Linked DNA regions of Pseudorhodoplanes sinuspersici. The protein of the gene in region 2 binds, or shares a complex with, the protein of the main gene of each other region. Links are inferred from orthologs where the notes say so. Each region holds a gene or a part of one and is shown on either strand. Other genes may lie near its edges. The genes, in order: tsaD and tsaB.

Region 1 (9,764 bases), 170 kb from region 2 along the record:
CCGCTGCAGGGTAGCGTAACGCTCGATGCCAATCTCAATCCTGGCGATGCTCAGCACATCATTCGCGCGCGGGTGAACGGAGCCTCAAAGGACGTCGTCACCGGCATCCCAGCCATCGATGGCCTGCTCGGCGGCAATGCGACACTTGCGGGTGGCGTTGCCTATGGCGCGGAAGGGGCAGTGGCGGTGGATAAACTGACGCTCAACGCGATCGGTCTCAGTCTGAGCATGAATGGGCGCATCGATCGCAAGGTCGCCGACCTTTCCACCCGCGCAACGCTGCCAGACCTCAAGCGCGTCGATCCCCGCCTTGAAGGACGCGCCGAAGCGGAGGCGACATTCGAAGGCAATCTCACGGCCCTTGCTGCGAAGATGCGCCTGACGGTGCCGAAAGGCCGCGCAATGGGCGAGGCCCTGGAAGCGCTTACGCTGCATCTCGATGTGCGCGACCTCACCGGCCGCCCCGGCGCAGATGCGCGGCTTACCGGCCGCATCGGCGGCAAACCTGCGAACGGCACTGGCAGCTTCTCCAGTGCCACTGGCAACAGCAGTGCGCCGCACGCTTTCGATGTTGCGATCGGCTCTGTGGCGGCGAAGGGCAACGTCAATGTCAGCGCGGAGGGATTGCTCGACGGAAAGATCGCGTTCGACGCCCGCGATCTTTCCGATCTCTCGGCTCTTGCTTTGACCGAACTCACGGGCACCGTGAAGGCCGATCTCGGCTTCACGGTCAAAGACGGCAAGCAGCACATCGCCGTCAACGCGGTGGCCAGCAAGCTGCGCGCGGCGGGGACTACACTCAATGCCACGCGCATGGATGTCTCCATTGTCGATCCGGCCGGTGCACCGACGCTCAATGGCAAGATGGAGTTGACCGGCCTCTCCGCTGACGCTCTGCGTGTCGACAAGGCGACGCTTATCGCGAACGGTGGCGACGACGGCGCGACCACGCTCAAGCTCGACACCACAGCGCAAGGCGCCGTGCTCACCGCATCGGCGCGGCTCAACGTGAGTGCGGCGACGACCGCCATACGGCTCGACACCTTCCGCGTCACCAAAGGCCGTACCAATCTTGCCTTGTCGGCACCGGCAACCTTCACCCACGAGAGCGGCGCCCTGGTCATCGATCGTCTTGCGCTTGTCACCGGTGGCGGCAGCGCCACGGTGCGCGGCAAAGCGGGCGAGACTCTCGATCTCGACGTGGATCTGCGCAACCTGCCGCTCGCACTCGCCGCGCTTGCCGATCCCAAGCTCGATCTGTCGGGTACGCTAAGTGGCAAGGCGAAGGTCTCCGGTCCAGCAGCCACACCGAACGGCAGCTACGATCTCACCATCTCCCGCATCAGCATGCCGGATCTCGCACGCTCGGGGGTCGGACCTCTGGATGTCAAAGCCAAGGGCGCGCTGAACGCCGGCCGCGTCGGACTCGATATCGGCGTTTCCGGGCCTTCGTTGTCGGGCGTCTCAGTGACCGGCTCGGTACCGATGGGCGCCGGGGCCATGGATGTGAATGTGAAAGGCAGCGTTGCGCTTGGCATCGCCAATGCCATGCTCGCCACGTCGGGCGCTCGCGCTTCGGGCCATGCGATCATCGACGCCAAGATCCAGGGTACGTTTGCTGAACCGCGGGCCGGCGGCACTGTGCGCATTGCCGGAGCCCGCTTCGACGACACTGTCAACGGGGTGACGCTGGACAAGATCGAAGGCGTGATCACGGGGACCGATCGCTCGGTGACGATCACATCTCTCAACGCGCGCACGCAGAATGGCGGCAGCGTCGCGGTGAAGGGCAATGTCGGGCTCGATCCCGCCAGCGGCTTTCCCGGCAAGATGGACATCACGCTGCAGAATGCGGGGCTGGTCTCCAGCGAACTGATGCGGCTCGTCGCCGACGGCCAGCTTGCCCTGTCGGGCAACTTCGCAAGCCGGCCTCGCGTGACGGGACGCTTCGACGTCAGGAGCTTGGACATCAACATCCCGGACAAGCTTCCCGGCGGGGGCGACATGCTGAACGTGCGCCACGTCAATGCTGGATCGGAACAGGACGATGCCAAGCGTAAGGCAACCAAGCCACCCGCAGCGAAAAATCGCTCCAAGCCTACAGACACAGCCTTCGCGGCCGATCTCGACCTCGCCATCAACGCCGACAACAATGTGTTCGTGCGCGGCATGGGTGTGGAAGCCGAAATGGGTGGCAACCTGACCCTCAAAGGCACCAGCGTGGCGCCGGTGACGGTGGGAGCGTTCGAGATGCGGCGTGGCCGGTTCGACGTGCTCGGCCGCCGGCTCGATTTCACCCGCGGCAAAGTGGCATTCAACGGCACGACAGATCCAAACCTCGACTTCATCGCCGAGACGAAGAGTGCCGACGTCACAGCCAAGATCTTGATTTCGGGGCCCGCTTCGCAACCGCAGATCAGCTTCGCGTCGACGCCCGAGCTGCCGCAAGACGAAATTCTGGCGCGCCTGCTGTTCAACAAATCCGCCGGCTCCCTCACCGCCAGCCAGGCCGTCACGGTGGCGCAAACCGTCGCCCAGTTTTCCGGCGGTGGTCCCGGCATGTTGGAGAATGTGCGGCGCTCGCTCGGGGTCGATAGCCTGGACGTCGGCATGGATGAGGCCGGAACCGGAGGTCAGGTCGGCGTCGGCAAGCGTCTGAACGACCGGGTCTACCTCGGCGTCCGGCAGGGCACCTCGCCCGGCTCCAGCAAGGCGACGATCGACATCGACATCATCAACAATATCCGCATTCAGGGGGCGACCGGCGCCGATGGCGGCACTGAAACTGGCATCAGCGCGCAATGGGATTATTAGAGCGTGGTGCCGGCGGAGGGATTTGAACCCCCGACCACCCGCTTACGAAGCGGATGCTCTACCACTGAGCTACGCCGGCCCGACTGCAATGCGGCAAGGCAATCCTGATAGCGGGCCGAACCCGAATTTACAAGGCAAAGCCGCGTCCGTGCGCCGATCTCAGAACATCCGTTTCCAGGCCGGCGCGCTGGCCGGCGATTCGGGCGTCGGATCGGTCTCGTGCTCCGGATTGGCGCCCGGATCGTCGGGCACGGGGGCGATGGGGACGATGGCTTCGGCTTTGACCGGAGCCGCGTGCCGGCGTTCCCGGACGGGCTCCGCGGCGGGACGAGCCGGTTCCGGCGGCAGGGGCTCCGCCTGTGTGACAGGATCGGGCGCCGGTTCAATCAGGGGCTTCGCGTCGATGACGGGGGCCGGTGGTGTCTCGATCTCCGAGGCGGCCACCTCATCCACATAAGGCGCGGCCGAGGCGATCTCCGCCACCGGCGCCTTCCATTCGAAGGCATCGATCCGTCCGCTCACCGGCGATATCGGCAGCCAGCGGTCCGATACAAAACCATCGGCCGTCCAGGCCGGATCGCGCAGGGCGTGCACCGCCCGCGCTGTCCATTCGCGGGCGCGGCCTTCATTGGCCGATTCGGCCTGTTCGAGATCGGCCATCAGCAAGGCAACGCGCTGCGATGGCTGGGCGAGGTATGGCGCAATGGCGCGGCGCGCCTCGGGGAATTCGCGTGCGTTAATTGCGGCGCGCGCCAGCGCGAGAGCGCCTTCGATATTGCCCGGGGCGAGAGACGCCAGTTTGCGGGCGCGGTTCAGCCGGTCGAGCGCCGAATCACCAAAGCGGAGATAAACATAGGTCTCGGCAAGATCGGGATGTGGCGAGACCTGCCACGCCCGTTCGATGACGCGGGTGGCTTTGCGCAACTCGCCATTCTCGGCAAGGAAGCGCGCCGCCAATGCCGCCGCCGGGGCGAGGTCGGGCGCAAGCTTCACCGCTTCGAACACCAAGGCCTTCGCCGTTTCGCGGTCGCTATCCTCAAGCGCGAGCGCATGGGCCGTCAGCAATACGGCGCGCTGCCGCTTGAATGTGTTGCGATCGAGCGCGCCCGACGCGCGGTTGCGCTCCAGCATGTCGAGCGCGCCGGCAAAGTCGCCGCTGGCGCAACGAATTTGCAGCACCGCTTGACCAGCCCACGGCAAGGACGGCGCGATTTTCGCCGCCTCTTCCGCATAGAGCCGCGCATCGGCCATGTCATCGCGGCGTTGCGCTTCGATGAACAAACCGCGCAAGCCGAGCAGCCTCGTCGGCTCATGTTGCGTCATGGCGCGGAATGTCCGCTCGGCTTCGGCGCGATCGCCGGCGAGTTGCGCCGATTGCGCGCTCAGCAACAAAGCCAGCGGTTCGTGAGGGGCGATCTTTCGCACATCGTCGGCGTGACGTTGCGCTGTGCGCGTATCGCCCGCGCCAACGGCGATCAAGCCGCGCATGATCGCACGGCGTCCGCGTTCCTCACGCCTGTTGCGCATCGCCGCCGCGATGCGTCCGGGGCTGCGCCACAAACCGCGCAAGATCGACCAGATGACGATGCTGGCGGCAATCACCAGCAACAGAATGGCCAGCATCACCATCAGCGATGTTTCGATGCGCCAGCCAAGCCAGGTGATCGCAACCTCGCCCGGCCGGTCGGCGATCCAGGTGACACCGAGCGCAATCAGCCCGAGAACGACAAGAAAAATCGCAACGCGGATCATTGATGGTTCCGCCTCACGAGCCGGACTTGGTGAGCGCGGTCAGCGCATTCTGCGAGAGCTCGCGCGCGGCAGCGATCGCCGCGTTGCGTGCTTCGGCCTTGGCAATCCAGCTTTGCGCCGGTGCACGCGCATCCGGTGGCAGCTTTGCGAGTTCAGCCAGCGCGCCGCGGATATCGGCACTCTCGGCGCGCACTTCGATGCGCGCCTTCACATTGCCGGGATCGTCACCGGCAATGTCGCCGGCGGGACGGACGCGCACGATTTTCTCGGCATTCGCCTGCAGCCGTTCGAGGAAGGTGCCTTGTGAAGCCTCCTGGGTGCGGGCCGTTTTCCAGATCACCGGCATCAGGCTCGCGAGTTCGCGGCCGAGTGCCGCCGCGGTCGGCACGCCGCCAGCCGCAAACGGCTCAAGTGTCGTGACGGCGCGGGCATCGGCAGAGAGCGCTTTTGCCGCCGATAATTCCGTGCCGAATGGCATGCCGCTCTCGACCGCATTGCGCAACGCCATGCTCACAATGGCGAGGCGGCTGCGGACATCGTCGACCGGTTCATTGGCTCTCCGCTTCAATTCGGTTTCGCTCGAGCGCGCGGTTTGTTCGATCGCCCGTGCCGATTGCTCCAACGTGGCGATGCGGCTTGTCAGCGTATCGATTTCGGCGCGCGATTCTGCCGTGGCAGGGTTTGTCTTCTGCGCGGCTTCGGCTGCGGCGGCTGCACTGGTTGCGCGTTCGCTCGCCTGACGGGCGATGGTGGCGATTTCATCGCTGCGCTTCTCGCGTGCCGCCGCCATGTCGGTTGCGGTTTTCACCGCAGCTTCCGCCGCCGCGATGCGGGCCAGCAATTGCGTATCTGGCTGCCGCGGCGCGGCGACTGCAGCCTCCAGTTTGCTCAACCGTGTCTGCAATTCCGGATTGGACGCGAATTGCGCCGGCGCGACCGCAGCGGTAGGCCCGAACAGGCGCCCCGCGAGCCATTGCGAGGCGCCAAAGCCGATGACGAAAAATACTGCAGCCGCCGCAGCCGCCGCGGCGATGACGGGCCAGAGTGAGCCTCCACGCTTGCTGCGCGGCGTCTCCGGTGCTGCATTTTCCTGATTCCAAGCTTCGTTGGGCGGCGGTATGTCTTCGGTTTCCCGCGCCGGCGGTACTTCTGTCTCAGGCGCGCTCGTTTCCGATGTGAACTCGCCCGCCTTCAGATCGATCGTGGCCGGACGTTTCGACCGTGGATCGGCTGCGCCTTCAGGTTTCATGGTTTTGTCATCCGTCATGGGCGCAGGTCTCCGGTCGCGAGACGAAAGACAGCCTTGAATCAGGCGGTCTGGGCATCTCTCGATAATAGACGTGATATATTGCAGCAACCAGACGTCAGGCTTCGTTAAAAATCAGGATTAAGAGATCAATTCCAGCATCGCCGCCTCATCAGGGCGAGCGGCAACGGCAATTTGCGTGGCGCCGATGTCCGACAAAGGCTCGGACGCGCGCCTTGAGAGACAAAAATGCTTCAAGCCGGCGGCGGCTGCCGTAACATTGCTTTCGCGCGCGCAGGCGACGAAGATTTCAGTGCTGCGCCGTGAATAATGCAGGACGCCGTCGAAACGTCCGGATCTTAATCCGTCGTTAATCTCGGTTGCGAAATGCGCAGCAGCCTTGGCGCGATAGATGACCACAATCTCCAGCCGCAAACCGGCTGGCGCAAGCTCGGCCGCCATATCGCGCGCGCGGTCATCGCCTGCGAGATACAGGAGTGGCTCAGCGTCGCTGGCCACGTGCTGCAGAATGACTTTGGCGAGATCACCGCCGTCGCCATTGGCCGACACGACATCATTGAAGCCCGCGCGTTTTGCCGCCGCCGCTGTCTGCGCGCCGACGGCAAAGCATCGCAACGATGCGAGCCTATCGTGCTGCGGATGCTCCGCGATGGCTCGCGCTGCGTTGCCGCTTGTCATCAACACGGCAGACCAGGGGCCTGCGCCGATCGATACATCAGGGATGTGCTCGATCTCCAGCATTGGCGCGAAGGCGACCTCATGCCCGCGTGCGCGTAAAGCCGCCGCTGTGCGTTCGGCTTCGAAGACCGGCCGTGTCAGCAACAGCCGCAACGGCCTTACTCCTGCACGAAGAAGTCAGCGCCGCCCCGCGCCTTTAATTCCCGGCCGGCATCGTCGCCAAGGTGCACAGCATCCGCAATCGGACCTTGCCGCGTTGTTTCGTGCACTTCGCTGCCGTCGGCGCGCAGGATCATGCCGCGGAAATGGATTTCAGCGCCGCTGATGGTTGCGAGACCCGCAATGGGTGTGCGGCATGAGCCATCGAGCGCCGACAGAAACGCGCGCTCGGTCTCAAGCGCGATCAATGTATCGCGATGGCCGATGGCGGCGATGAGCTCGTGTGTTCGGGGATCATTCTCCCGTGCCTCGATGCCGATGGCGCCTTGTCCGATCGCCGGCGGAAAAGCATCCAGTGGCAGAATGGCCGTTGCTTCGTGCTCAAGGCCAAGACGCTTGAGTCCGGCCAGTGCCAGCAATGTCGCATCGACTTCGCCTTCTTCCAGCTTGCGCAGCCGTGTCTGCACATTGCCGCGAAACACCGTCACGCGAAGATCGGGACGCAGCCGCTTCACCAGCGCCTGACGCCGCAGTGAGGCCGAGCCGACCAGCGCGCCTTGCGGCAGATCGGCAATCGACGATGCCTTGCGGCTAATGAAGACGTCGCGGACATCCTCGCGCTCGAGGCAGGCGATCAACGCAAGGCCGTCCGGTAACCAGGTCGGCATGTCCTTCGAGGAATGCACGGCAATATCGACCGCGTTGTCGAGCAAAGCCTCCTCGATCTCCTTGGTGAACAAGCCCTTGCCGCCGGCTTCGGAGAGCGGCCGGTCGGTGATCTTGTCGCCCGTCGTCTTGATGACATGAATCTCGATGGCGTCCGGCGCACAGCCGTGTACGGCAGCCAGCCGGTCGCGAACGGTATAAGCCTGCGCCAGCGCCAGCGGCGAGCCGCGCGTGCCGATCCGCAATAAAACCCCGGAAGATGCCGATTGCACCGTCGAACCTCGTAATGCTACCCCGGACACATATTCAGTGAACCGGCGGCTGGCCATAGGGCCGCTTTCCGGCCAAGAAAGCAACTTGAAAGCAGTCTGAAAGCACCACGTAAAAAGGCGCCCGATGATCGTTCTCGGCATCGAGACAACATGCGACGAAACCGCCGCCGCCATCGTTTCGCGGGATGCGGACGGCCGCGGCCAGATCCTATCCAACGTCGTCCTGTCGCAGACCGATGAGCATGCCGCGTTCGGTGGTGTGGTGCCAGAGATCGCTGCGCGCGCGCATGTCGAAGTGCTCGATCTCCTGATCGCCCGGGCGCTGGATGAGGCGCAATGCGATCTGTCCGCCGTTGACGGGATTGCCGCGGCCGCCGGGCCGGGCCTGATTGGCGGCGTCATCGTCGGGCTTACGACGGCGAAAGCGTTGGCGCTCGTCAATCGCACGCCGCTGATCGCGGTGAATCATCTCGAAGCGCATGCGCTCACCGCGCGGCTGACCGATGGCGTCGATTTCCCCTATTGCCTGTTCCTTGCATCCGGTGGTCATACCCAGATCGTCGCGGTGCGCGGCGTCGGCGATTACGTTCTGCTCGGCAACACGATGGACGATGCGATTGGCGAAGCTTTCGACAAGACCGCGAAGCTGCTCGGTCTGCCCTATCCCGGCGGACCGCAAGTCGAGCAGGAAGCAAAGCGCGGCGATCCGAACCGTTTCGCGCTGCCGCGGCCGCTGCACGGGCGGCGCGAGCCTGATTTTTCCTTGTCGGGTTTGAAGACCGCCCTGCGCGTCGAAGCCGAACGCATTGCGCCGATCAATGATCGCGACGTGGCCGATCTTTGCGCTTCATTCCAGCAGGCGATTGTCGATCTGATCTACGACCGGTTGCGGATGGGCCTTCGCGTTTTCGCCGAACGTTATGGTGTGCCGAATGCCCTTGTGGCGGCCGGCGGCGTTGCCGCCAATCAGGCGGTGCGCGGCGTATTGCAACGCTTGGCGACACAAGCCGGCATTCAATTGGTTGTGCCGCCGCCGGCTTTGTGCACCGACAACGGCGCGATGATCGCCTGGGCCGGCGCTGAACGGTTGGCGGCAGGGCTGACGGATCAGCTCGACGTCGCGCCGCGCGCCCGCTGGCCGCTTGAGCAGGTGGCCGGGTCGCATGTCGATGTCAGAACGCAAGGCTGAATGCGCATGAGCTATCAGCGCATCTCGGTGATCGGTGGTGGAAGCTGGGGCATCGCACTTGCAAGCGCCGCAAAACGCGCCGGCCGCGATGTTATCTTATGGACGCGCAGCCAACAGGACGCCGACATCCTCGATCGTAAACGTGAAAGTTCGCGGTTACCGGGGGCGACCATCGACAGCGATATTGCGATCACCGCCGATCTCACCAAAGCTGCGCAATGCGATGCCATGCTGCTCGTCGTTCCGGCGCAAGCCTTGCGCGAAGTCGCTTTGTCGCTTGCCCCCGTGATCGCGCCTGACACACCGGTCCTCGCCTGCGCCAAGGGCATCGAACGCGGCACGCGCAAATTCATGACCGAGGTCATTGTCGAAACGGCGCCCAAGGCTGCACCGGGAATCCTGTCCGGTCCGAGCTTTGCCTCCGATGTGGTGCGTGGATTGCCGACCGCGGTCACGCTGGCCGCGCGTGATGAGAAGACGGCCTCGGCGCTCGCCCATGCGCTCGGTTCGGCGACGTTTCGCCCTTATCACTCGACCGATCTGCGCGGCGTCGAGATCGGCGGCGCAGCCAAGAACGTTCTGGCGATTGCGGCCGGCATCGTATCGGGCCGAGGGCTTGGCGCCAGCGCCGCCGCGGCACTGACGACGCGCGGCTTCGCGGAGCTGACGCGGTTCGGACGGGCGCTCGGCGCAAAGCCCGAAACGCTGACCGGTCTGTCCGGTCTCGGCGATCTCATCCTCACCTGCTCGACGCCGCAATCGCGCAATTTCTCGCTCGGCCTTGCGCTCGGCCAGGGACTTTCGCCGCTCGAAGCGATCGCCAAGACCAGTCTGGCCGAAGGCGTGTATACGGCGGCGGTTCTCAATGACATGGCGCGCGAGCACAATGTCGATATGCCGATCGTCGCCGCCGTTGCCGATGTGGTCGAAGGGCAGGCGAGCGTCGACGAAGCGATCAGCCGATTGC
Region 2 (9,671 bases):
GTGAATGGCCAGATGCGCGAGGTGGTCAGAAAACGCCTTGTTTTCGGCCTCGGCTTCGCGCGCAACGGTCTCGCAGGCGATTGCGATATCGCCGAGGTGATGATCTTGCGCTGCGCTGACGTCACTGGCCGGGAAGGCCAGGACGTTCGTCGGCTTCTCCATGCCGCGCCATTGCGCGTTGAGCTGTTGAATCGTCGCATCGTCCGTCAGCATGACCGCGACCTCGCCCGGCTTGTTCTCGAATGCCGCGGCCGCCTCAATCGCCTTGCGCACGATGTCTTCCGCGTCGCCATACGCAGCCCAAGCGTCTGCTTCGATGACGACGTCGATCGTCGGCATCGTTTGCGCATCTTTGGTCGCGGCCGCCGGCATCATTTGGTCTCGCGCGGTTTTGATGCTGGTGAGGCGCGGTCATAAGCAGCGACAATACGCGCCACGAGCTCATGGCGGATCACATCCTCGGTCTTGAACGTGACCTGACCAATGCCCTCGACATCGGCCAGCAGTCGCGTCGCTTCTGAAAGACCGGATATCTGGCCCGGCGGCAGATCGATCTGGCTCGGATCGCCGGTGACGATCATGCGGCTGTTTTCGCCAAGCCGCGTCAGAAACATCTTCATCTGCATCGAGGTCGTGTTCTGCGCCTCGTCGAGAATGACGGCTGCATTGTGCAGCGTGCGGCCGCGCATGAAGGCCAGCGGTGCGATTTCAATTTCGCCGGTCTGCAACGCGCGTTCAACAATCCGCATATCCATCAGATCGGCAAGCGCATCGTAGATCGGCCGCAAATAGGGATCGACCTTCTCGCGCATGTCGCCGGGCAGAAAACCCAGCCGTTCGCCGGCCTCGACTGCCGGACGCGACAGGATAATGCGGTCGACTTCCTTGCGTTCGAACAGCGATATCGCATGCGCGACGGCGAGCCAGGTTTTGCCGGTACCGGCCGGGCCGATGCCGAAGACAAGGGAATGACGCTTCAGTGCGCGAATGTAAGCGTCCTGTCCCGCCGTGCGGGCGCGCACATTGCGTTTGCGCAAGGGAATATCGGCGAAGTTTGGTCGCGCTGTTGCAGGGTCGCTGTCGAACAGCGTGCCTTGCGACACCGTCTGGCGAATGGCGCCTTCGACATCGCCCTGTACCAGATCGCCGCCGCTCTTGAGTTGCTCGTACAAGGTTTCGAGCACCTGCCGTGCCTGGTCACAGGCCTCGCGCGCACCTTCGATGGTGACATGATTGCCACGCGAATCGGCCACGACGTTGAGCTTGCGTTCGATCAGCGCGAGGTTCTGCCCGTATTGGCCGAACAGGGTCGATGCCAGCTTGTTATCATCGAAAGCCAGCATCGTTTGTGTCGGCGGTTCATCGCCGGCTTTCGGCATGATTGGAGAACCTTGAAGCGCTGTGTTTTGGCCCGGCTTGTAATTGCGCAAGACGGTCATGCTCCCATCGCGGCCAGCGGCGCATATCGCGGTGGCTCTGCCGCGTCCTGTGCTGCAACTGTTCCAAACAAACTGTAGCTTCCAGTATCGTCGATTCTCACCGGCGCGATTGTGCCAATCAGGGATGGCGGCGCCATGACTTGCACGGGTTGCAGATAGGGCGACTTGCCGACGATCTGTCCCGGATGGCGGCCGACTTTCTCGAACAGGACATCCAGCGTCTGGCCGACACAATTGCGGCTGAATGCGGCCAATTGCCGGTCGATCAATTCCTGCAATTCCTTCAGGCGTTGCGTTTTCACACTCTCGGCAACCTGATTGTCCATATCGGAAGCCGGCGTGCCCGGGCGCGGCGAATATTTGAACGAGAAGGAGCCCGCAAAGCCGACATCCTCGATCAGGCTCATCGTATCCTGGAAATCGGCATCGGTTTCGCCGGGAAAACCGACGATGAAATCCGATGTGAAGGCCATTGCTGGTTGCGCGCTGCGCAGCCGGTCGACGACACGAAGATAATCGTCACGGGTATGTCGCCGATTCATCGCATCGAGTATGCGATTGGAGCCCGACTGCACCGGCAGATGGAGTTGCGGCATCAATTCCGGCAGATCGCGATGCATGGCAATAAGGCTGTCATCGACATCGCGCGGGTGACTTGTCGTGTAGCGCAGACGGTCGATGCCCGGGATATCGGCCAATCGCCGCAGCAGCCGCGCCAGGGTCCAGGTCTGACCATCCGGTCCGTCGCCGTGATAGGCATTGACGTTCTGGCCGATCACCGTGATTTCGCGAATGCCGGCATCGGCAAGCCGCAACGCTTCAGCCAGGATTTTTGCCACCGGCCGGGAAACTTCGGCGCCGCGCGTATAGGGCACTACGCAGAAGGTGCAGAATTTGTCGCATCCTTCCTGGATTGTCAGGAACGCGCTGACGCCGCGCGCACGGATTTTTTCGCGCGTCGGATTTTTGAGAAAATCGAATTTGTCTTCTGCCGGAAATTCGGTTTCGACCGGCCGTTCGCCGCGCGCTGCCTGTTCCAATAGACGTGGCAGGCGATGGTAACTCTGCGGCCCGACGACCAGATCAACAGCCGGCGCACGCCGCATAATCTCGGCGCCTTCAGCTTGGGCCACACAACCGGCCACCGCGATAGTGACCTTGCGGCCGGCGCTGGCGGCCTCGTCCTTCATCATCCGCAGGCGGCCGATCTCGGAATAAACCTTTTCGGCGGCTTTCTCGCGGATATGGCAGGTGTTCAGCACGACGAGATCGGCATCATTCGCGTCATTCGTCTCGCTGAATCCCTCCGGGGCCAGCATGTCCGCCATACGAAGCGAGTCGTAGGCGTTCATCTGACAGCCGTAGGACTTGATGTAGAGCTTGCGGGGTCCGGTCATGCCGCGTGATGGGGCGCTGTCGGCGCGGAATGCGTCAACGGTCCTGATCCTTCAGTGCAAATACGACAGACATACCGGGGTTCCTAGACCCATCTTTACAGCCAAATCGGCCAAAAAGGAATGCGACCGCTCAGGATAAACCCTTGCGGGGCCAATCCTTGGGCGAAATAGGCCGAAATTTTCCAGCTTCAAGATTTTGGAGGGCGAATTCGGTATTTAATTACCGAAATTCATCCTCAGTTCTTCTTCTCGTCGTCCAGCGGCACGGCATAAAGTTCCAGGCGGTGGTCGATCAGCTTGTAGCCCAGCTTCCGTGCTACCTCCGCCTGCAGCCGCTCGATCTCCTCGGACTGGAATTCGATGACCTCGCCGGTCCGCAGGTTGATCAGGTGGTCATGATGGACGTCCGAAATTTGCTCGAAACGCGCCCGTCCCTCGCGGAAATCGTGGCGCTCGATGATCCCGGAATCCTCAAACAGCTTCACCGTCCGATATACGGTCGAAATTGAAATACGGTCGTCGATCTTGGCGCAGCGGCGATATAATTCCTCGACATCGGGGTGATCGTCGGCATCGTTGAGCACGCGGGCAATGGTGCGCCGCTGTTCGGTCATGCGCATTCCCTTTTCGGCGCAGCGCGCCTCGATGCTGGTCGGGTTCTTCAAGTTGGCTGCCTTTAAGGCCACATCCATCTCCGCTTGTCGGCCCATTTTAGAAGCAGGGCCATCGCCCGTCCATCAGGCGAGATCGCGCCGCAACACCAATGCGCTTGTCGGCCGCCCCGATGTGCTTGGGTAATAGCCGTCTCTGCGCCCAACTTCCACAAATCCCGCACGGCGATAAAGCCGCAGGGCCGACACGTTGCCTTCATCGACTTCCAGAAACACGGTCCGCACACCGAAGGCCGCCAGACGCCCGAGATGGTGCCGCAATATCGTGCGCGCAATATTGCGGCCGCGATAGGACGATGACACCGCGATGGATAGAATTTCGGCTTCGTCCGCCGCCATGCGCGAGATGATAAAGCCGGCGAAATTCTTTCCGATCGTGGCGCGATGCGCGACCACATTCCGGTCGAGCAGCATGTGCTCGATTTCGTCTTCACTCCATCCACGTTGAAATGAAGCCGCATGCAGCCTTGCAATGGCTGAGGCGTCGCGTGTCGCGGCATCGGATATAACCGGCGGCCGGGCCGGCGAGAGTAATTCAAACAGCCATTTCATCGGCGCGGCAGTTTTGCTGATGTTTGCGGGTGGGCGTCGGGTGGGCGCAGGTACAGCGGCTTTGGCGGTGCATCTTGTTGCGCGGCGATAGCACCGAGCCTTGCCACCCAATCGATATCGGGTGCGCGCCGCTCGTCGATCTGCGGCGGCTTCTCTTGATTGGGCCAGATCTCGGCCATCATGGCCGCGCCTGAGCCCACAAGCCGCGCCGAAGCGCCGGCGGCGGCATGCACGGCTTCGGCAACAGGCACGATCCGTGGCGACAGCAACACATGGCCGCCAGCGCCGTAGAGCTGCAGATAAATATGCCGGTGGCGACCGTCGATCGCGGCTGCGACCGGTGTTGCCGGGTCGGTGGCAATGTAGGGTGCTGCCAATGCGGAAAGTGTGGTGACGCCGATCACCGGCTTCTTCGTCGCCAGCCCCAATCCGCGGGCTGCGGCAATGCCGACACGAAGACCGGTAAAGCTGCCGGGCCCGACGGTCACGGCAAGGCGGTCAAGATCGGCGAATGCCATCTTACTTTGCTCCATCACGCCGGCCACGAGCGGCATCAGCGCTTCGGCATGACCGCGGGTCATGATCTGCGTATCGCTGGCGATCACAATGCCCTGCACGGAATCGAAGATCGCGGCCGAGCAGGCTTCTAATGCTGTGTCGATGGCAAGAACGAGCATGCGGATGTCATACATCGTATAGCCGTTCTCGCGAAGGCAGGCCCATATGGCAGTGCCGTGTATGGGTCTCCGCCTTCGCGGAACGACAAAGATGCAAGAAAGCGTGGAGGGGGCGGTTTAGACCGGACGAACCTCAGTGACATCCGGCACGAAGTGCCGCAGCAGGTTCTGGATGCCATGCCGCAGCGTTGCCGTAGAGGAGGGGCAGCCCGAGCAGGCGCCCTTCATGGACAGAAAAACGACACCGTCCTTGAAACCGCGGAAGGTGATATCGCCGCCGTCATTGGCGACGGCCGGACGAACACGCGTCTCGATCAATTCCTTGATCGTATTCACCGTCTCTTCGTCGGCAGCATCAAAAAATTCGTCTTCGTCCGCGCCGCCTGTGTCGGCGCCATCCCGCAGGAGCGGTGCGCCGGACATGTAATGCTCCATGATCGCGCCGAGGATAAGCGGCTTGAGCTGCTGCCATTCGCCGGCGGCCTTGGTCACGGTGATAAAGTCCGAGCCGAAAAACACGCCGCTGATATTGGGAATATCAAACAGCTTCTCGGCCAGCGGCGATTTCGCCGCCTGTTCGCGGTTGGTCATTTCCAGAGTGCCGTCGAGCACGGTACGGCCCGGGAGGAACTTCAGGGTCGCCGGGTTCGGCGTGGCTTCGGTCTGGATGAACATCGGCTTAGCTCTCGGCTTTGAAAGGATCGCGTCGGGCGCACTCGCCACGGGCACCCCTATAAGTGGCGCTTTATTGGCCAAGGTCAACCGGGAGCATAACGTGCCGGAAAATGCGGAACCGGCGTCGCGCCACGCGATGCTCCCCAATCCCTAGGTCAGCGCATCCAGCTCGTCATCGGTGAGATGGCCGGGCACGACGGTCACCGGGATTGGCAAATCGAGGGTGGTCCGGCCGATAGCGGAAATCAGCGGCCCGGGCCCCTCGGACCCGGTGCCTGCGGCCAGGACCAGATTGGCGATGTCCTCATCCTCGTCGATCAACTGCAAAATCTGCTCGATCCATTTGCCTTCACGCACCACCCGTTCCGGCGTGATGCCGGCCACGCCATTGGCGCGTCCGGAGGCGCGATCGAGCGCGGCGTTGGCTTCCTCGTGCGCTTCGGCGCGCATGATGTCGGCAACGCCAAGCCATTGCTGGTTGCGGTCCTCGATATCGACCACGCGCAGCATGATCATGCTGGCGCCGACGCGCGAAACGCGACGGCTCGCATAATAAATTGCGCGGTCGCCTTCCGGCGTGTCGTCCACGATGACGAGATATTTCGGCTTATGGCCGGATTCATAAGAGCGGCGTTTGCGGCTCATCGACCTTCCCCTGAATAACGGCCTAGCGCTGGTCGCGCGCACGACGTAGCGCGACCGATGGTGCCACGGCAAGTGCGATGGTCACAAGACAATGTCGGACTTGACATTCGAATTGCAGCGACGGTCAGCGTCGCACGAATCCAACAATATCCTTGACGGATTTCATCGTCTCCGCCGCGATCGCGCGCGCGCGATCGGAGCCATCGCCCAGAACCTGATCGATATAAGCCGGATCGGCGACCAGACGTTTCATCTCGCCGCCGATCGGCCCGAGCTTTTCGACCGCGAGATCGACAAGTGCCGTTTTGAACGACGAGAATTGCGCGCCACCGAATTCGCGCAGCACTTCGGTCTTGCTGATGTCTTTCAGCGCCGCGTAGATGCCGACGAGATTGTCCGCTTCAGGCCGCGTTTCGAGACCTTTCTCTTCGCTTGGCAGCGGTTCCGGATCTGTCTTTGCCTTGCGGATTTTCTGCGCGATCGTGTCGGCATCGTCCGTCAAGTTGATGCGCGAATATTCCGACGCATCGGATTTTGACATTTTCTTCGAGCCGTCGCGCAGCGACATGACGCGCGTGGCTGGACCTTGAATCACTGGCTCCGGCAGCGGGAAGAACATGTCGCCAAAGCCGTATTTCGCAATCTGTGCGCCGAAGTCGTTGTTGAATTTCTGTGCGATGTCGCGCGACAATTCGAGGTGCTGCTTCTGATCCTCGCCGACCGGGACATGGGTCGCGCGATAGATCAAAATGTCAGCCGCCATCAGGCTCGGATAGGCGAACAGTCCGACCGAGACATTTTCGCGATCCTTGCCGGCCTTTTCCTTGAATTGCGTCATGCGATTCAGCCAGCCCATACGCGCAACGCAATTGAACACCCAGGCGAGCTCGGCATGCTCGGCAACCTGGCTCTGGTTGAAGACGATGTTCTTCTTCGGGTCGATGCCGCTTGCGATGAAGGCTGCAGTCACCTCGCGAATCGTCCGTCGCAATTCGTCCGGATCCTGCCAGACCGTGATCGCATGCATGTCGACGACGCAGTAAATGCAGTCAAAAGTCTTCTGCAGGTCGACGAATTTGGTGATGGCGCCGAGGTAATTGCCGAGATGCAGATTTCCCGTCGGCTGGACGCCGGAAAATACCAGTTGTTTGAACGCCATCGCGGCCTCTGCGGTGAATAGTATAGAGCGCGGGTGAATGCCACGCCATGCCACGTCATGGCAAGTATTCCATGGCAAGTATTCATCGTCGGGCCCTACCGGGGCCGGAAGGTCGTGCGCAAATCGCTGGTGCGGACGATGTCGAACAGCCAGAGACAGGCTGCATAGACGAGGAGCCCGACCCCGACGACAACCGTCAGAAGGGCGATCTGAAGGAGTCGGCCATCGCCTTGCGCGAACAAGCTTGCTTGCGCCGCCACAAGACGAACGACGGCGCCCATGATGGCGGCCGAGAGCGCAATCAGGGCCAGACGGCGCCAGGCAGAAACGGGGATCGTCAAAAGCCCGCGTCGCGTCGCGAGCAGCCACAGCATGGCCGCGCTGATCCAGCCTGATGCTGCAATGGATAAAGCTATTCCAGACGGTCTGGCAGCGAGCATGAAGGCGAGGCTGCCGAAGAAAGCCGCGATCAATCCGACGCCGGCAGCCATCATCGGCGTGCGCGTATCCTCATGCGCAAAAAACACGGGCGACAGTGCCTTTACCAGCACATGGCCCGGCAGGCCGATGGCAAGTAAACCAAGCATGGTCGCGGTGGCATAGCTGTCGGTGCTCGTGAAAGCGCCGCGTTCGAACAGGATATGCACGATCGGCCATGCCAGTAGCATCAGAGCAATCGCAGCGGGAAAGGCGAGACCAAGCGCCATTTCGATGCCATGCCGAATAGTGCGCGGGCCAAGCTCGCGGTCCTTGCCGCGCGCGGCATGCGACAGGGCCGGTGTCATCACCGTGCCAATGGCGATGCCGACAATGCCGAGCGGCAATTCCACCAGGCGGTTCGCATAATACAACCACGACACCGCGCCCGGCCAATCTGAAGCGATCATGACGGCGACAATCATGGTGAGTTGCGGAACCCCGCTTGCGATCAGGCCGGGTATCGCCAGCGCCACGAAACGTTGCGCGTCATTGCGTGGAAGAACGCCGAGCGGTGTCGCCTTCTCCGGCCCGATCAGCACCGTGATGCCGACCAGCACAAGCTGGCAGAGACCCGCCAGCGCCACGGCGATTGCCACCAGCCACGCCGAGCGGTCGCTGTCACCCCACTTCATCAGGACGATCACGGCAATTGCGATGAGAATAACGATATTGAACATCACGGCGGCGGCCGCCGCCGTCGAATAGCGATGATTGGCGTTGAGGACACCCATCAACACCGCGATAGGCCCGGCGAGGACAAGATAAGGCAGCATCAGACGCGCCATTTCGACGGCGAGCGTCATGCGTGGATCATGACCGCCGAACCCGGGCGCCAGCCCGATCATCAAGAGCGGCATTGCCAGCGCTAGCAGGGCTGAAACGCACAGCAACACCAGTGTGAGCGTGCCGATCAGCTTTCCGGCATAGGCTCCGGCACTTTTTTCTCCGCCTTCATCGCGCCGCCGCAGATAGAGCGGCACAAAAGCCGAATTCAGTGCGCCCTCGGTGAGCAGCCGACGGACCAGATTGGAGAACTGAAATGCCACGACGAAAGCGTCGGCGCGCGCGCCTGCGCCGAACAATCCGGCAATCGCCACATCGCGCACGAAGCCAAGGACGCGCGACGCCAGCGTCGCCGCGCCGACAATCGCGACATTTCGGGCGATGGACATGGAAAAGGTGGCCCTCATTGCGGGTTTAAAGTTCCAGCGGCTGTCTTATACCGGCCAAGCGGATCAAGAAACAGAATGCAAGCTAGGTCGGCTTGAGTGCCGCACAATGCCGCTTGCACCGACCGATTGAAGGTGGTGAATCGGCCGCCGTGACAGCGACTGACACCCATCAGGCTATCCACGCCATCTGGCGGATCGAACAGGCAAAGCTGATCGCCGGCCTTGCCCGATTCACCGGCGATGTCGGGATGGCTGAAGAGCTGGCGCAGGATGCACTTGTTGCGGCGCTGGAGACCTGGCCGAAGAATGGCGTGCCTGAGAAGCCCGGCGCATGGCTGATAACCATCGCCAAACGGCGTGCGGTCGATCATTTCCGCCGCGCCAGAATGCGGGATCGCAAGCACGAAGACATCGGCCGCGATCTGCAAGCAGATGAACTGGCCATTCCCGATTTCGATGCCGCACTCGACAACGATATCGATGACGATCTGCTGCGTCTGATCTTCACCGCCTGTCACCCGGTGTTGTCACGCGAAGCGCAGGTTGCGCTGACTTTGCGATTGCTGGGTGGTCTGACGACCGATGAAATCGCCCGCGCCTTTCTCGTGGCGGAGCCAACCATCGCGCAGCGGATCGTCCGCGCCAAGCGCACGCTGATTGAGGCGCGCGTCCCCTTCGAAGTGCCGCATGGCGATGATCGGAGCGGACGATTGTTGGCCGTACTCGGCGTGATCTACCTGATTTTCAACGAGGGCTATTCGGCAACCAGCGGCGCTGATTGGATACGGCCGCAACTGTGTGAGG

Evidence for each region.
Region 1: the proteins of tsaB (region 2) and tsaD are in contact, whole or in part, in a solved structure (PDB 4WQ4), measured with the Escherichia coli proteins. The link is inferred for Pseudorhodoplanes sinuspersici from one-to-one orthologs.

Annotation. Positions count from the first base shown.
Region 1 is NZ_CP021112.1:1,709,297-1,719,060, forward strand. The notes cover bases 6,927-9,764. They hold tsaD (tRNA (adenosine(37)-N6)-threonylcarbamoyltransferase complex transferase subunit TsaD), read left to right. Parts: upstream 6,927-7,732; coding sequence 7,733-8,797; downstream 8,798-9,764. Other genes in these bases: hemC (hydroxymethylbilane synthase), read right to left, coding at 6,927-7,665; CAK95_RS08455 (NAD(P)H-dependent glycerol-3-phosphate dehydrogenase), read left to right, coding at 8,798-9,764. Also shown: CAK95_RS08420 (translocation/assembly module TamB domain-containing protein), read left to right, coding at 1-2,814; CAK95_RS08430 (heme biosynthesis protein HemY), read right to left, coding at 2,974-4,566; CAK95_RS08435 (COG4223 family protein), read right to left, coding at 4,580-5,833; CAK95_RS08440 (uroporphyrinogen-III synthase), read right to left, coding at 5,954-6,664; more of hemC, read right to left, coding at 6,670-6,926.
Region 2 is NZ_CP021112.1:1,880,478-1,890,148, forward strand. What follows is about bases 2,897-5,641. They hold tsaB (tRNA (adenosine(37)-N6)-threonylcarbamoyltransferase complex dimerization subunit type 1 TsaB), read right to left. Parts: upstream 4,737-5,641; coding sequence 4,056-4,736; downstream 2,897-4,055. Other genes in these bases: CAK95_RS09230 (Fur family transcriptional regulator), read right to left, coding at 3,073-3,528; rimI (ribosomal protein S18-alanine N-acetyltransferase), read right to left, coding at 3,574-4,059; CAK95_RS09245 (NifU family protein), read right to left, coding at 4,854-5,411; CAK95_RS09250 (universal stress protein), read right to left, coding at 5,562-5,641. In the rest of the region: rRNA maturation RNase YbeY, read right to left, coding at 1-375; CAK95_RS09220 (PhoH family protein), read right to left, coding at 372-1,379; tRNA (N6-isopentenyl adenosine(37)-C2)-methylthiotransferase MiaB, read right to left, coding at 1,436-2,836; more of CAK95_RS09250, read right to left, coding at 5,642-6,056; trpS (tryptophan--tRNA ligase), read right to left, coding at 6,181-7,215; murein biosynthesis integral membrane protein MurJ, read right to left, coding at 7,311-8,867; CAK95_RS09265 (RNA polymerase sigma factor), read left to right, coding at 9,017-9,671. UniProt on the Escherichia coli protein: Required for the formation of a threonylcarbamoyl group on adenosine at position 37 (t(6)A37) in tRNAs that read codons beginning with adenine.